DNA from 2 places in the Spongiibacter sp. genome. Region 2 is predicted to be linked to the other one. Evidence: predicted binding sites of a transcription regulator. Region 2 holds the regulator's gene; the other holds the start of a gene.

Region 1 (7,249 bases), on a different contig from region 2:
GTAAACAGCCAGCCGCCGAGCAGAACGGTGGCAATAGCGGAGGGCGTTGCGATACCTCTGGCGAGTTTACGCTCCATGATTTTGAAGCGTTCTCTGCTTGCGGTGTCTTCAGACATCGCGTGATAGACGAACAGTCGAGGAAGATAGAACAGGGCGGCAAACCAGCAAACGACGGCAATGATGTGAAAAGCCTTGAGCCAGAGCATGGGTGAGGTACTTCCGTTAAGCCAGGTGTATTGGGTAGATGCGAGGGTTTAGCATACAATAGTTGGCATCTAACTGGGATGGCCCAGTACATCATGTACGTCGGGCCACCGTCTTCAGACTCCTCGATTCTTCTCGGGCTTTGCCGTTATGAAATACCGCCACACTGGATCAATGCGCCGCCGCTTGCGCCTGTGGTGGCTGTTGAATCGCCGACATACCCGCCGCCAATTGGGGACCCTGGAGGATTGGAAAACCCGAGCGGTATTTTGGTTGGGTGCGCTGACGGTCGGTCTGGTTATTCAGGGTTTTGCCTGGCTGTCGGAAGAGAGTTTCAGTCTATTTGAGCACGCACATCAGCAATATCCCTATGCCTTTTTGGTGATTACCCCGCTCGGCATGATGGCCATTGTCTGGTTGATGAATCGCATGGGCAAGGCATCTAGGGGCAGCGGTATTCCGCAGGTGCTGTTGGTCCACAAGCAGAGTTATCACTGGTTGCGCGGTCCATTTTTGTCGTTGCCGGTAGCCACATTGAAGGTGCTGCTTACTTGCGCAGCGCTGCTTGTTGGCGCGACGGTGGGGCGGGAGGGGCCGAGTGTTCATGTCGGAGCGGCGTTGATGTACCGCTTTGGGTGCTGGGCGCGACTCAAGCAAAAGCAAATTGAAAGCAGCTTGATTGTTGCGGGAGGGGCGGCGGGGGTGTCGGCAGCTTTTAATGCGCCGTTGGCCGGGATCGTCTTTGCCATTGAAGAGCTGCAACAGTCCATGGAGGCGCGGACCACAGGCACGCTGATTATGGCAATTATCCTGTCGGGGATCGTGGTGCTGATGTTTGCTGGCCACTACAGCTACTTTGGCGTACCCGATATTACGGCGCTGCCGCTTCAGGATTATCCGTTTATTATCGTGGCCAGTCTGATCTGCGGTTTGTTGGGTGGCTTGTTCAGTTTCTTCCTAGTGGAGGGCAGTCGGGCTGTCGGGCCGCTGGTGCTGAAGCAGCCTCTGGTCGTCGCCATGGTGATTGGCTTGTTGCTGGCGGTGATGGGGCTGCTCTCAGATGGCGCGACCATGGGCAGCGGTTATGTCGAGGCAAAAGCCCTGCTGGCGATGGAGGCAGAAGGCAGTTGGTGGACCGCATTCGGTCGCGTTATTGCCACCATGATCACGTATTTCAGTGGTATTCCCGGTGGTATTTTTTCGCCAAGCCTGGCGGCAGGCGCCGAGTTTGGGGCGTCGATGAGTTCGCTGTTTCCCTCTGTGCCGCCGGTATCTCTAATTCTGGTGGGGATGGCCAGTTATTTTGCCGGTGTGGTACAGCGGCCTATCACCGCATTTGTTATCGTGCTGGAGTTAACCGGGAACAATCACGATATACTACCGGTACTGATGGTGAGTGCGTTGGCGGCGACAGTGGTTTCCAAATTGGTGATGCCCGAGCCGGTCTATCATGTGCTGGCGAAAGACCTGGTGCGAAGCTGGGAACATCTGTTGAAAGAGAAGCGCAATGACAGCGAGGACGCTGACTCATTGCCCACAAACAAGTCATAGGAGGTCGCGTGGTAAAGGTAGGAATTGTAGGCGGAACAGGCTACACAGGCGCTGAGTTGCTTCGCTTGATCGCAGGGCACCCCGATGCGGAAGTGGCGATGATCACCTCCCGTGCCGAGGATGGTGTCGCGGTCGATGAACTGTTTCCCAGCCTGCGTGGTGTGTGCGACCTGCGTTTTTCCGTGCCTGATGTGACGGCTCTCTCCAGTTGTGATGTGGTGTTCTTCGCCACGCCCCACAATGTTGCTATGAAGCTGGTGCCCGAGTTGCTGGCGGCCGGCACGCGGGTGATAGACCTGTCTGCCGATTTTCGAATTCGCGACGCGGCGCTGTGGTCCAAGTGGTACAACGAAGAGCATCTTTGCCCGGAATTGCTGGACGAAGCCGTTTACGGACTGCCAGAAACCAATGCCGAGGCGATCAAATCGGCGCGCCTTATCGCCTGCCCTGGCTGCTATCCGACAGCGGTAGAGCTGGGTTTTCTTCCGCTGCTGGAGCAGAAGCTGGTGGACAGTCAGCGGCTGATCGCGAGTGCTGCGTCCGGTGTGAGTGGGGCGGGCCGTCAGGCCAAGGTCGATAACCTCTTCGCTGAAATGGATGGCAGCTTTAAAGCCTACGGTGTTTCCGGTCATCGCCATTTACCCGAGATTGAGCAGGAGCTGTCGATTGCGGCGAATGAGGCGGTAAACCTGACATTTACTCCCCACCTGCTGCCGCAGGTCCGCGGCATCCACGCGACGCTGTTCTCCGAACAGCTCGACCCGAATGTCGGTCTGGATGAATTGCAATTCCTGTTTGAAAAACGCTACGCCGACGCGCCTTTTGTCGATGTCATGCCGCTGGGAAGCCTGCCACAAACGCGCACGGTGCGCGGCGGTAACACCTGTCGTATTGCACTGCACCGCCCGCAGAACCGCAACACAGTCGTGGTGCTGTCGGTGATTGATAATCTGGTGAAAGGCGCTTCCGGTCAGGCTATTCAGTGCATGAATTTGATGTTCGGTCTGCCAGAGACAGCGGGGCTGGGCAGTATTTCGCTCCTGCCCTGAGGTGAGGGCTGCCTGACAATTCTTGACTGTTTTACTAGGATAAGAGGATAATTGTCGGGCACGCATCGTGCGAAGGTAAGAGGTGAAACATGTCAGCAGTTGAAGAATTTACGCCGTCGGTACTGCAGTTAACCGACAGGGCCGTGGCCAAAGTCCGGCACCTGATGGAAGACGAAGCCAATGACGAGCTGAAGCTTCGCGTGTTTGTCACCGGTGGTGGCTGCTCCGGCTTTCAGTATGGCTTCACCTTTGACGAGTTGGCTGATGAAGACGATACGCTGGTAGAAAAAGACGGTGTCGTTGTGCTGGTTGACCCGCTCAGCTATCAGTATATTGAGGGCGCCCAGCTTGACTATACCGAGGGGCTGGAAGGTTCGCGCTTTGTTGTCAGCAATCCCAATGCGACAACCACCTGTGGCTGCGGTTCGTCTTTCGCTGTGTAAACGTCAAAAAATTGCGCTGGATCAGTATTTTCTCTATTGGTTCGGCGCGTGCTGCGATTTCCTGACTTAAATCAATCTCCCTGCACTTCCCGTCCGCTGTAATGGTTTCCACACAATTTCATGCGTGGAGACGTCAAAATGAAAAAACTCAGTGTAGCGATGTCACTAGCGGCAGCCGTTGCTGCCCCCTCGGTATTCGCAGATAGCTTGGGTTATAAGCCTGGACAATGGGTGGTGCGTGCTGGTGCGACACAGGTCGAGCCGCGCGAAGACAGTGATGATATTAAGCTGAATGGCAGTGTGCTGATGCTGGGGGGCGGTTTGTTGACGCCAGGGCAAAGTTCGTCCGTTGGTATTAATAGCGATACTCAGCTCGGCTTAACGGTTGAGTATATGCTCACTGAAAACTGGGGTGTGGAGCTGTTGGCTGCTAAGCCCTTCGAGCATACCGCATCGGGCAAAGGTTACATCCAAGGCTTGGATGTTGCCGACTTCAAACACCTTCCTCCCACGCTGAGCGCGGTCTATCACTTCTCGCCATTGGGCGCTCTTCAGCCATATGTTGGCGCGGGGATTAACTACACCTTCATTTACGATGAAGAGTTGACCCCCGAGGCGGAAGCGACATTTGCCAGCCTTGGGCTGAATAACGGCAAAATGAAACTGGATGACTCGATTGGTGTTGCCCTTCAGGCGGGGGTGGACTACCACGTTGATGAACACTGGTTAGTCAATGCATCCGTACGTTGGATCGATATCGATACCGAAGCCAAAATTCAGTTCTCTAGTGGCGATAAGCTGACTACGGATATTGAGGTAGATCCCATGGTGTACACCCTGAGCGTAGGCTATAAATTCTAAGCTATGCAAAGTGCTTAGGCGGGGTAGATTGCCCCCAATAGACGGGCGCCCCTGGCGCCCGTTACGCATGGGACATTTCCGTGAATGCCATTCATCGTTGCGTGGGCGAGCCATGCGAAGGCAGCGGCCTCAACCCAATTGGGATGTATATCCAGCGTTGAGGTGTCTTCAACTCGGCTTCCCGGCATAAGTTCGGCGATTCGCTGTCTCAATGCCGTATTGTGGGCGCCGCCACCGCATAGATACAGTTCAGGCTCGGATAAATGCTCTTTACTGATAGCATCAACGAGAGTTACTGCTGTCAGTTCAAGCAGTGTGGCTTGAACATCTTCTTGGGGTATTTCCTCCAGCGCTGATAATTGCGCTTGGATCATTGCAAGGTTGTAGTCTTCTCTGCCCGTGCTTTTCGGTCCTGCTAGTTGGTAATAGGGGGTGTCGAGAAGGCCTTTCAGCAAGGCGTTGTTAACACGTCCTGTTGAGGCCCATTCGCCATCGCGATCGTAGTGCCGGTTTTTACAGTGTTGTATCCAGCTGTCCAGCAGAATATTTCCCGGACCAGTGTCAAAGCCGCTGACGTCACCGCTTTTACGCAGTACGCTGATATTAGCCATGCCGCCAATGTTGGCGATCACCCGGTCGCGCGATGCGTCGCCAAACGCCGCCTTGTGGAAAGCCGGGACCAGGGGGGCGCCTTGGCCGCCGGCCGAGATATCGCGCCGCCTGAAATCGGCAACGACATTGATGCCGGTTATTTCCGCGAGGGTATTCGGGTCGCCAATCTGAAGTGTGAAGGCGTCGTCGAACGCTTGCTTTGCGTTGCCTGGCCGGTGGCGAATCGTCTGGCCATGGCTGCCAATGGCGGCAATCGCAGAGGTCTCGATAGACTGCTCGTTAAGGAACTGGATAACCGCTTTGGCAAGTGTCTGGCCGAGTTGGCGGTCAGCTCGCCCCATCCTTTCTATTTCGTCGTTGCCGGGCTGGCACAGCGCTAACAGATCGCTGCGCAATGCTGGAGGAAAGGGGTAATCCTGTGCTGCCAGCAGTGTAATCTCGGGAGTGGTTTCTATCAGTGCGACATCAATAGCGTCGAGGCTGGTGCCACACATCAGGCCAATATACTGAGAGGAGGGCACTAGCCTTCGCTGCCGTAGTTACGTTGTGCTGCGTAGGTGCGCAGTTGTAATTGCAGGCCGCTGATCTGGCTCAAGAAGTCTGGCATCGCTGCCTGGCTCACTTTGGTGGGCGGCGGGAGCTTGTCGACAATCGTTGCCGGGTTCCTGTGAACGCCGTTCATCAGAAACTCGTAATGCAAGTGTGGTCCCGTTGCGTAGCCGGTTGAGCCGACCCAGCCAATCGTTTCCCGCTGTCGAACACGCTCGCCTTTGGACACCGCGCGTTTGTGCAGGTGGAGGTACTTGGTTACGTAAGCTTCGCCATGCTTGATAAACACGTAGTTGCCGTTGGCCTTTGAATAGCCGGCTTCCTGTACGCGGCCGTCACCGGCGGCATAGACCGGTGTCCCGCGGGAGGCTGCGTAATCAATGCCTCGATGTGGGCGGACAGTTTTGAAAACCGGGTGCAGGCGTTTGGGGTCAAAGCGTGAGCTGATGCGGGTGAAATCCAGTGGTGCTCTCAGGAACGCCTTGCGCATGCTTTCTCCACGTTCGGAGAAGTAATCCACATCGCCCTCTTTATTGATGTAGCGATAGGCCTCAAACGAATCGCCCTGGTTAAAGTACTGTGCCGCAAGTATCTGGCCGCTGCCGAGGTGCTCGCCATTAAGGTAGAGCTCTTCGTAGATCACGATAAAATAATCGTTCTTGCGCACATCGTAGACGAAGTCCAGTACCCCGCCGAAGATGTTGGCCAGCTCCATAATGATGCTCTGGTTGACCCCGGCATCTTGCGCCGCTTTGTACAGTGAGCTGGTGATGGTAGCGCTGGCGACGCGCTGGCGCACTTCCGGAGTCTCGCTGACTTCGGTAGTCGTAAAGCCCGTCACGCCGCGTTCATAAACCAAGCTGTTCAGCTTGTCGATCTGCAAGCTCATGGCGCTGAGCTTGCCGTTGTCGTCAACCTGGAAGCCTAGCTTTTGGCCGGGGCGTATGGTGTTAAGCGCCTTTGTTTTTTTCGCGGTGCTGATCAGCTCATGCAGGTCCTGAGGTGTCAGCTTGGCCCGGCTGAAAATGCTGGATAGTGAATCGCCGGGGCGAACTTCCATTTCCAGCCATTCCTGTTCAGGCTCTGTGAACGCGTAGGTCTCTTCTGCGGGGGACTCGATAGGCGCGCGCGGTGTCAGGTCCAGATTGAGCGGGATGGCAGTGCGCTTGGCTTCGGCATTTTCCCCGGGAAGCATTAGCAATGAAACGCCCAGCGCAATCAGTGTTGAAGCGGCAATAGCGAGATGTCGACGCGGAAAGCGGACGCTGTCCTTCGGCTCGGCATGACGTTTTAGACTGCGGTTGAACATCTTGAATCCGGTTAATGTGACGCTGGCGAAATTTTGTGCATTATAACAAAGGCGCAAAGTGGCAAAAGTCGTATTTGCCGAAACTTCATGTAGATTCTAGCTTTTAGCGCCCGGTCTGTCAGCCGCGTCGCGTTTCCTTTTGATGGGGCTTGTTGTATCTTGCTCAGCCCTTGGCGGTCCCTGCCATGCGCGCCGAGCTGAATGTCCGTCGGCGATCTAAAGACAACTGTATATATAGAAGGTTCTGAAATGACGAGGCTCAATACCGGGTTACTGGCCGAACTGGAGGCGCGCGGACTCGTTGCGCAAATGACAGGCGAAAACGGCCTGTCAGACTACCTCTCCGAGGCGCCGCGTACTCTGTATTGTGGATTCGATCCCACCGCAGACAGTTTGCACATCGGTCATTTGGTGCCGTTGCTGGCCCTCAAGCGTTTTCAGGAGGCGGGCCACAAGCCGATTGCCTTGGTGGGCGGCGCGACAGGATTGATTGGTGATCCCAGCTTCAAAGCGCAGGAGCGTCAGTTGAATACGCCTGATGTGGTTGCAGGCTGGGTGGAGCGTCTCAAGTCGCAAATCTCCCGTTTCGTCGATTTTGAATCGGGTGATAACGCCGCCGAGATGGCCAATAATCTGGATTGGTTTGGCCCGATGACTGCGCTGGAGTTTCT
Region 2 (7,249 bases):
CTGGATTTCGCCAATGTCCGAGAAGTCCCGTGCCGCATTTGTCGCGCGTACCCAGAGTATTTTGGAGGGCACGACGCCCACGCCACCGAATGTTCTGTAAGCGCACCGGGGGCACGTCATGATGGCAGACGGTGACGTGCTCGCCGATCATGCGCTACTATCCGGCGCTTTGGCGAAGAATAAGGAGAAGCCGGTGCCGGTAAGTCAACTTGGGCGTCGCGAGCGGAAGAAGAAAGCGGTAAGAGAAGCGATTCGCGCGGAAAGCCTTCGGCTGATTGGTCGACACGGCGTTGAAGGGCTGACAATTGATGCGATCTGCGACTGTGTCGATATCGCGAAAAAAACCTTCTACAACTACTACGCGACCAAAAATGAGCTGATCAGTGAGCTGTGTCAGGAGGAGTTGCTGCGCGGCACCGATAAGCTGATTGATGAGGTCATTGAAAGCGGCAAGCCCTTCGCTGAACAGCTTGAAGACATGATCAATGTCTTTATTCGCCGTGAACAGCGAGCCGGTGGGGTTGAGCGGGAGCTGATCGCCTTCTCGGTGGGCGCACTGGCGGCGAATATTCATGAGGGGGCGGGGCAGCTCGCCTTTATCAACAGTATTTTCCTGCGCTTTTACGAACACCATCGCGAGGTGCTGAAGCCGGAGCTGAGTACGGCGTTTTGTGCGGAAGTGACGGTGGGAATGCTGAACGCCATCACCTTGAACTGGGTGCACGACACCGAGTATGACTCTCCATCCCGTTACCGCGAACTGTGGGCGTTTATTGTTTCCAGCATGCTGCGCAACGACTGAGCTTTTCCCTTCTTCTCCCCAATGTGATCTCCCCAGCGCTTTCTTGCCGCAATTAAGCGCTGCCCTCTTGACCCGAATAAGTAAACCATATAGTTTTTTTACAACGTAGTTACCTTTTTTGAATAAGGGTTCGGAGGGAGCATGAATAATAGATATAACAAGCCCATCCCGTGCGGCTGGTTTGCCATTGAATACAGCAAGGATCTGGCGCCGAAGGATGTGAAACCCCTGACCTACTTTGGTCGAGATCTGGTGCTGTTTCGCACTGAGTCGGGTGAGGCGGTGATTCTCGATGCCCACTGTCCCCACCTTGGTGCCCACCTCGGGCACGGTGGCGAAGTCCATGGTGAGAGCATCGCCTGTCCCTTTCACGCCTGGGAATTCGATGGCCGCGGCTTCTGTACCAAGGTGCCCTATGCCAAGAATATGCCGCCTAAGGTGGTCGATAAGCAGGCCATTGGCCGCTACCCGGTGGTTGAGGTCAATCAGATGATCTGGGCCTGGTACCACCCCGAGGGTGCCGCGCCGATGTGGGAAGTGGAGCGCCACGCCGAGTTGCACTCTGACGAGTGGACGCCCATGGACACCTACGACTGGCAGATCAATTCCATTATTCAGGAAACCGGCGAGAATGCGGTGGATATCGCGCACTTTGTCACAGTGCATGGTTCGCCGGAAATGCCTGACGGCAAGGTGACGATTGAGGGCTATCGACGCTGGACCATCATGGACAGTCAGCAGCACGCCATCGACGAGCAGGGCAATGTCGACCTGAGCGGTGAAAACTATGACCAGGGGCGGTTGGAGACTTATTCCTTTGGGCCGGGTCAGACCTTTCAGAAATTCTCACGGATGTTCGACATTGTGATGATGGGGACCATCACGCCGATTGACGATCAGAATATCCACATGCGCTTTAGCTTCAGCATGCCCAAACAGCAAACCTCAGAGCACACGCTCTACGCCAATGCGTTCCGCGACGAAATTGTGCGGCAGGTCGGTCAGGACATTCCGATCTGGGAGAACAAGGTGTATCTCGAAGAGCCCACACTCTGCGACGGCGATGGTCCGATTGCCCGTTACCGTAAATGGTTTGATCAGTTCTACGCCGCATAAGCGGCGGCGGGTGCTGCGCGCCTTGAGCATCGTTCCAACACAATAAGAGGGATAATAATGAGTGAGACAAGCGCTATCATGGGAAAGCCGGGAGATATCCTCAACTGGCCTATGTTGAAGATTCGCTACATGAGCGACCCCGCCAGCATTGCCAAGCTGCTGCCGCCGGGCATTAATCCCGGCAAGCAGCCGGGCGTCACCATTACCATCTACAATTTTCCGGTGCTCAATGAGCCCGAGTACGGTTGCGTGGTGAATGTCGATGCCGAGTACAACGGCATTGAGGGCGAGTACACACTTGGTATTGCCATTGATCAGGAAGCCGCTATCTACATCAGCCAGGAACGCTGGGGACAGCCGAAGTACTATGCGGAAACCCAGTATTATCGGCTGATGGATTTTATCTCCGCGAAAGTCACTCACCGGGGCTACACTTTTCTGGAGTTCAAAGGACAGGTGACCGGGCCGGGTGAAATTCCGCCGGAGTTTGAAACCAATGAGTGGTGGATTAAACAGCTGAGAGGCGTGGACTCGACGGCAGAGAATGTGACTTGGGATTTTCCGCCGCACGTGGTGCGCGTGTACTCCAAATACGGCACGGCGCAGATCGAGAAGCTGCAGGGGCAGCTGACGCTCAATCCGAGTCCCTGGGACCCGCTCGCCAGCGAGCTGCCGGTGCGCAGTGAGCCCGAGGCCTGGCTGTGGTCACCGATCTTTCTGGATCGCCGCCTGACTCTCGAAGGGGCTCTGGATGCTGACGCGTTCACCCCGTTTTCTGACACCATCGGCGGTTCCCGCTGGCTGGGTGAAAACGGCGGCCCCAAGCAGGGCTGATGCCGGCCGGTCGGGCAATGACGCCCGGCCGATGTTCTCTTGCTCGCCGTTTTCTCCTCCTATCCGGTAATACCCCTATCTTCCAATGCGGTCGCCGCTTGATTCAGGTCAAGCGGCTGGTCCGGCGCTGGCGTTACAGTGCTGAGCATCAACCCATGGGAGTGTATGGCATGCACAGTATTTTTCAGCAGCTCGAGGCCGATCATCAGCGAATGCAACGGATGCTTTACGAGTTGATTCACGAGATCGAACGCTTTTCCGGCATGCACGTCACTCCCGCCAATCTGGATACCATTCTGAATGGCCTGGATTACATCCAGACCTTTCCCGAAGCCTGGCACCATCCGGTGGAGCATGTGGTATTTCGCCAACTTCATTCCAAACTGGGCATCAATCACTACGCCCTGAACAATGTGATGCGCGACCACAGCATGCTCGAAGCGCTGAGCGAACAGCTGTCGCTGATTTTTGCCGAGTTGCGCATGGGCGAGCAGACACTGCGCCCGAGTCTTGTGCGCCTGGCGCGCCACTATCACAGCCGACAGATTTCCCATATTCATGAAGAGCGCAGCATTTTTTCGGTTGCCGATCAGCTTTTTACCCCGGCTGACTGGGAGGAAATCCAGCAGGCAATTACGGTTGAGGTCGGCGAAGACCGCCTCGCCGAGCGCGATGCCTATCTCGCCGCGTTGCCGTTGCAGCGTCCCGCCTTTGACGGCGCCTTTGTTCACTAATAATGATGTCGGCGCTCAGGGCGCCAGGAGTATGAGATGTCTGTTGCGTTAGCTGAAAGCATGCACGATGCCGGTGAGCTGGTGCGCCGTTATGCGGTGCAGGGACCACGGTACACCTCTTATCCCACAGCACTGAATTTTCGCGACGACTTCGGCGTGGCGGACTACGATGCTTTTTTGAAAGAGGCGCGACGCAGCCCGTCGCCGCTGTCTCTGTATGTGCACGTGCCGTTCTGTCACAGCCTCTGCTATTACTGCGCCTGCAACAAAGTGATTACACGCGACCCCAATGCCAGTCGGCGTTACCTGGATCATCTGCATAAAGAGCTTGAAATGCTCTCTGACAGATTGGGGCCGGGGCGCCGGGTTACCCAGCTGCATTTGGGCGGCGGCACGCCCAATTATCTGGACAAGGCCGAGATGACGGAACTGGTGCACTCCCTGGCCACGCACTTCAATCTTGATGACGGCAGTGAGCGGGAGTTCTCCATCGAACTCGATCCGCGCTCGGTCGATGAGGACTATCTCGCTCTGTTAAAGGGCTTGGGGTTCAATCGCATCAGCATGGGCATTCAGGACACTGATCTGCGGGTACAGGAGGCGATTAATCGCGTACAGAGCACGGATATGATCGCCCGTTTGATGGGGGCCGCCCGCCGCTACAATTTCCGCTCGGTGAGTATGGATTTGATTTACGGCCTGCCGCGGCAGACGCTGGAGACCTTCTCGCGGACGCTGGACGATGTCATTGCCTTGTCGCCCGAGCGCATCGCCCTTTACCACTACGCTCATTTGCCTCAGCGGTTTAAGTGGCAGAAGTCGATGGATCGCCACCCGATGCCGAACAGCGAAGAGAAGCTGTCGATATTCCTGCTGGCCGAGCAGCGCCTCAGCGAAGCCGGTTATATCAATATCGGCATGGACCACTTTGTGAAACCAGAAGACGAACTCGCCAAATTTCAGCAGGAAGGGCGTTTACAGCGGAATTTTCAGGGCTACTCCACCTGTCGTTCTCCGGATGTGATTGGGATGGGCGTGTCAGCGATCAGTTCTCTGGGGCGCTGCTATGCACAAAACCATAAATCTCTGGAGGAGTACTACGCGGCCATCGATGCCGGACAACTGCCGGTGGCAAAAGGGCTCACCCTGAACGCCGAGGATCTGTTGCGGCGTTATGTGATTATGCAGTTGGCCTGTAATCTGCGCCTCAGTTACGTCGATCTCTACGACCGCTTTCATGTGTTTTTCCGTCGCAAGTTTGCCGACGCGATTCCCGAGTTGGAAGCGATGGAGCGAGAAGGCATCGTCACGCTGATGCCGGATGAGCTGCGGATCAATGATCGTGGTCGCTTGTTGTTGCGCAATATTTGTATGTTGTTTGATCAAAGCCTGGAGCAGCATCAGGGCGCGTACTCCAAGACGCTGTAGTCATTAGCCAGAGAGACGTTTTAATCGGGTAAAATAGCCGGATGCAGACTTGACCCTTTGCGGTGATAGGCGTTCAATGGCGACAGTCTGACTATGCCGTTTAGCGTCTGGAGGCCGCATGCAACCCGTCAATGCAACGAAAGCTTGCCCGCACAATCCTGCAGTAAGTTGTAATAATTGCCGGTTGAGTGGCATCTGCCTCCCCCTTGCTCTGGAAAGTGACGAGATTGTGCGTCTGGACAATATTGTTCAGCGCGGTCGTCCATTGCAGAAAAGCCACCATCTGTTCCGCGAAGGCGATGTCTTCACCTCGGTCTATGCCGTGCGTTCGGGGGCGGTGAAAACCTACAGCATTACCGATGCGGGTGACGAGCAGGTGACCGGCTTTTACTTCCCCGGCGAAGTCGTCGGGCTCGACGGTATTGGTCAGAACCGCTATGCCAGCTCGGCGGTTGCGCTGGAAGTCTCGGCTATTTGTGAAATTCCCTTTGCGCAGATTGAAGACCTCAGTGGCCAGCTGCCCAACCTGCAGCGGCATTTCTTCAAGCTGCTCAGCAGCGAGATTGTCGATGACCAGCGGCATATCACCCTGTTGAGTAAGAATACCGCCGATGAGCGGGTCGCTTCCTTGTTGGTGAGCATTTCTGCGCGTCAGGCGCGTCGGCAGTTGTCGGCATCGGCGTTCCGTCTGCCGATGGCGAGAGCGGATATCGCCAGCTTTTTAGGCTTGACGGTGGAGACAGTCAGTCGTGTGCTGAGCCGTTTCGCCAAGCAGGAACTGGTTAAAATCGACAACAAAGAAATCAGTCAGCTTGATGTGGAAAAGCTGAAAACCGTCGCAAACCTCTAGTTACCGTCGATTTAGTTTTCCGCTTGACGCAAATCAAGCAAATCTCCTGAATTCCGGCTAGACTCTGGAACTAAACCTTCCACCAGAAAAGAGACTAGGCCGTGAGCGCAATAATAAGCAATCCCTTCGGTTTTCTGTTCAGTCCCCGCAAGCAGTGGCAAAAGGTGTCAGAGCTCAGCGACAGTTCGCTGGCATCGAAGCTGCTGTACCCCATTGTTCTGGCTGCTGGACCCTGTATCGCGTGGTACTACGGTGCCAGCAGGATCGGCTGGACAGTCGGCGACGGCGAGATTGTGCGCCTGACTGACCAGAGTGCGCTGCAAATCGTTATTGCTTTCTACTTTGCGATGTTGGTTTCTCTCGCGATCATCGGTTACTCGATTAACTGGATGTCGGAAACCTACGGGGCAAATTCATCGATCATGAAGGGCATGGTGGTTGCGGGCTACACCGCAACGCCCTTGTTCATTGCCGGACTGGTGGGTTTTTACCCGGTGTTCTGGGTAGACCTGGCACTGGGCATTGCTGCGCTGGGGTGGGCCGTATACCTGCTCTATCTCGGCATTCCACTGGTCATGGGAATTCCTGAGGATCGGGGCTTTCTGTATGCCTCGGCCGTTGTGGCCATTTGTATGGTGATTTTCATGGCGCTGATGGGCTGTGTTGTCATCCTCTGGGATATGGGGATTACCCCGGTTTTCACGGATTAACGTGATTGAGTTATAGCGTGGGTGGAGTCAGGAGCGAAGGCTCAGATTTTCTGCGACATATTGTCGCAGAGCGGTTCCGATTTTCGTTGATCTGAGTCAGCATCCTCGCCGCCGCAGGCTGGCACAATTAGCCACATTTTTTCAAACCTCGCCTCAGATATGCATGAAAAACCGTATCTTGAGCGCCGTCCACTCTAGAGGAACATGAATCGTCATGGCGTCTTCACTAGAACATCCAATCTACAACTACAAAGTCGTGCGGCAATTTACCGTGATGACCGTGGTGTGGGGCATTGTTGGCATGGCTGTCGGTGTGCTGATTGCGGCACAGCTGGTGTGGCCTCAGCTCAACTTTGACACGCCCTGGTTCAGCTTCGGCCGCCTGCGGCCACTGCATACGAATGCGGTGATTTTTGCCTTTGGGGGCTGTGCCCTCATGGGGTCGTCGCTCTTTGTGGTACAGCGAACCTGTCAAACCGCGCTGTTGTCGACGCGCCTCGCGGGGTTTGTGTTCTGGGGCTGGCAGCTGGTTATTGTGCTGGCGGCAATCACCCTGCCGATGGGCATGACCAGCACCAAAGAATACGCCGAGTTGGAGTGGCCGATTGATATTCTGATCGCCATTGTTTGGGTGGCGTATGCGGTGCTGTTCTTCGGCACCATCATGAAGCGCAAAACCGACCACATCTATGTGGCGAACTGGTTCTACGGCGCGTTCATCGTCACGGTTGCGGTGCTGCATATCGTTAACAGCATGGCGGTGCCGGTGTCGCTG

What was found. The regulator FNR, encoded in region 2, switches genes on or off when oxygen is low (the NO sensors DNR and NnrR bind a similar motif). The targets are predictions, from matches to a motif close to TTGATNNNNATCAA.
Region 1: the regulator FNR is predicted to act here: its motif matches at 3,309-3,322, upstream of AC5DB9_RS05760 (OmpW/AlkL family protein).

The regions. Positions count from the first base shown of each region.
Region 1 covers NZ_CFHTQA010000010.1:1,030-8,278, reverse strand. The annotation lists gene hemJ (protoporphyrinogen oxidase HemJ) at 1-206, opposite strand, end outside; gene AC5DB9_RS05775 (chloride channel protein) at 355-1,755, shown strand; gene argC (N-acetyl-gamma-glutamyl-phosphate reductase) at 1,764-2,804, shown strand; gene erpA (iron-sulfur cluster insertion protein ErpA) at 2,894-3,247, shown strand; gene AC5DB9_RS05760 (OmpW/AlkL family protein) at 3,386-4,108, shown strand; gene AC5DB9_RS05755 (anhydro-N-acetylmuramic acid kinase) at 4,123-5,241, opposite strand; gene AC5DB9_RS05750 (peptidoglycan DD-metalloendopeptidase family protein) at 5,241-6,578, opposite strand; gene tyrS (tyrosine--tRNA ligase) at 6,828-7,249, shown strand, end outside.
Region 2 covers NZ_CFHTQA010000031.1:30,678-37,926, forward strand. The annotation lists gene AC5DB9_RS11980 (SDR family NAD(P)-dependent oxidoreductase) at 1-100, shown strand, start outside; gene AC5DB9_RS11985 (TetR/AcrR family transcriptional regulator) at 119-802, shown strand; gene AC5DB9_RS11990 (Rieske 2Fe-2S domain-containing protein) at 944-1,918, shown strand; gene AC5DB9_RS11995 (acetoacetate decarboxylase family protein) at 1,976-2,752, shown strand; gene AC5DB9_RS12000 (hemerythrin domain-containing protein) at 2,923-3,486, shown strand; gene hemN (oxygen-independent coproporphyrinogen III oxidase) at 3,523-4,914, shown strand; gene fnr (fumarate/nitrate reduction transcriptional regulator Fnr) at 5,033-5,764, shown strand; gene AC5DB9_RS12015 (Yip1 family protein) at 5,866-6,474, shown strand; partial or broken gene AC5DB9_RS12020 (cbb3-type cytochrome c oxidase subunit I) at 6,689-7,249, shown strand, end outside.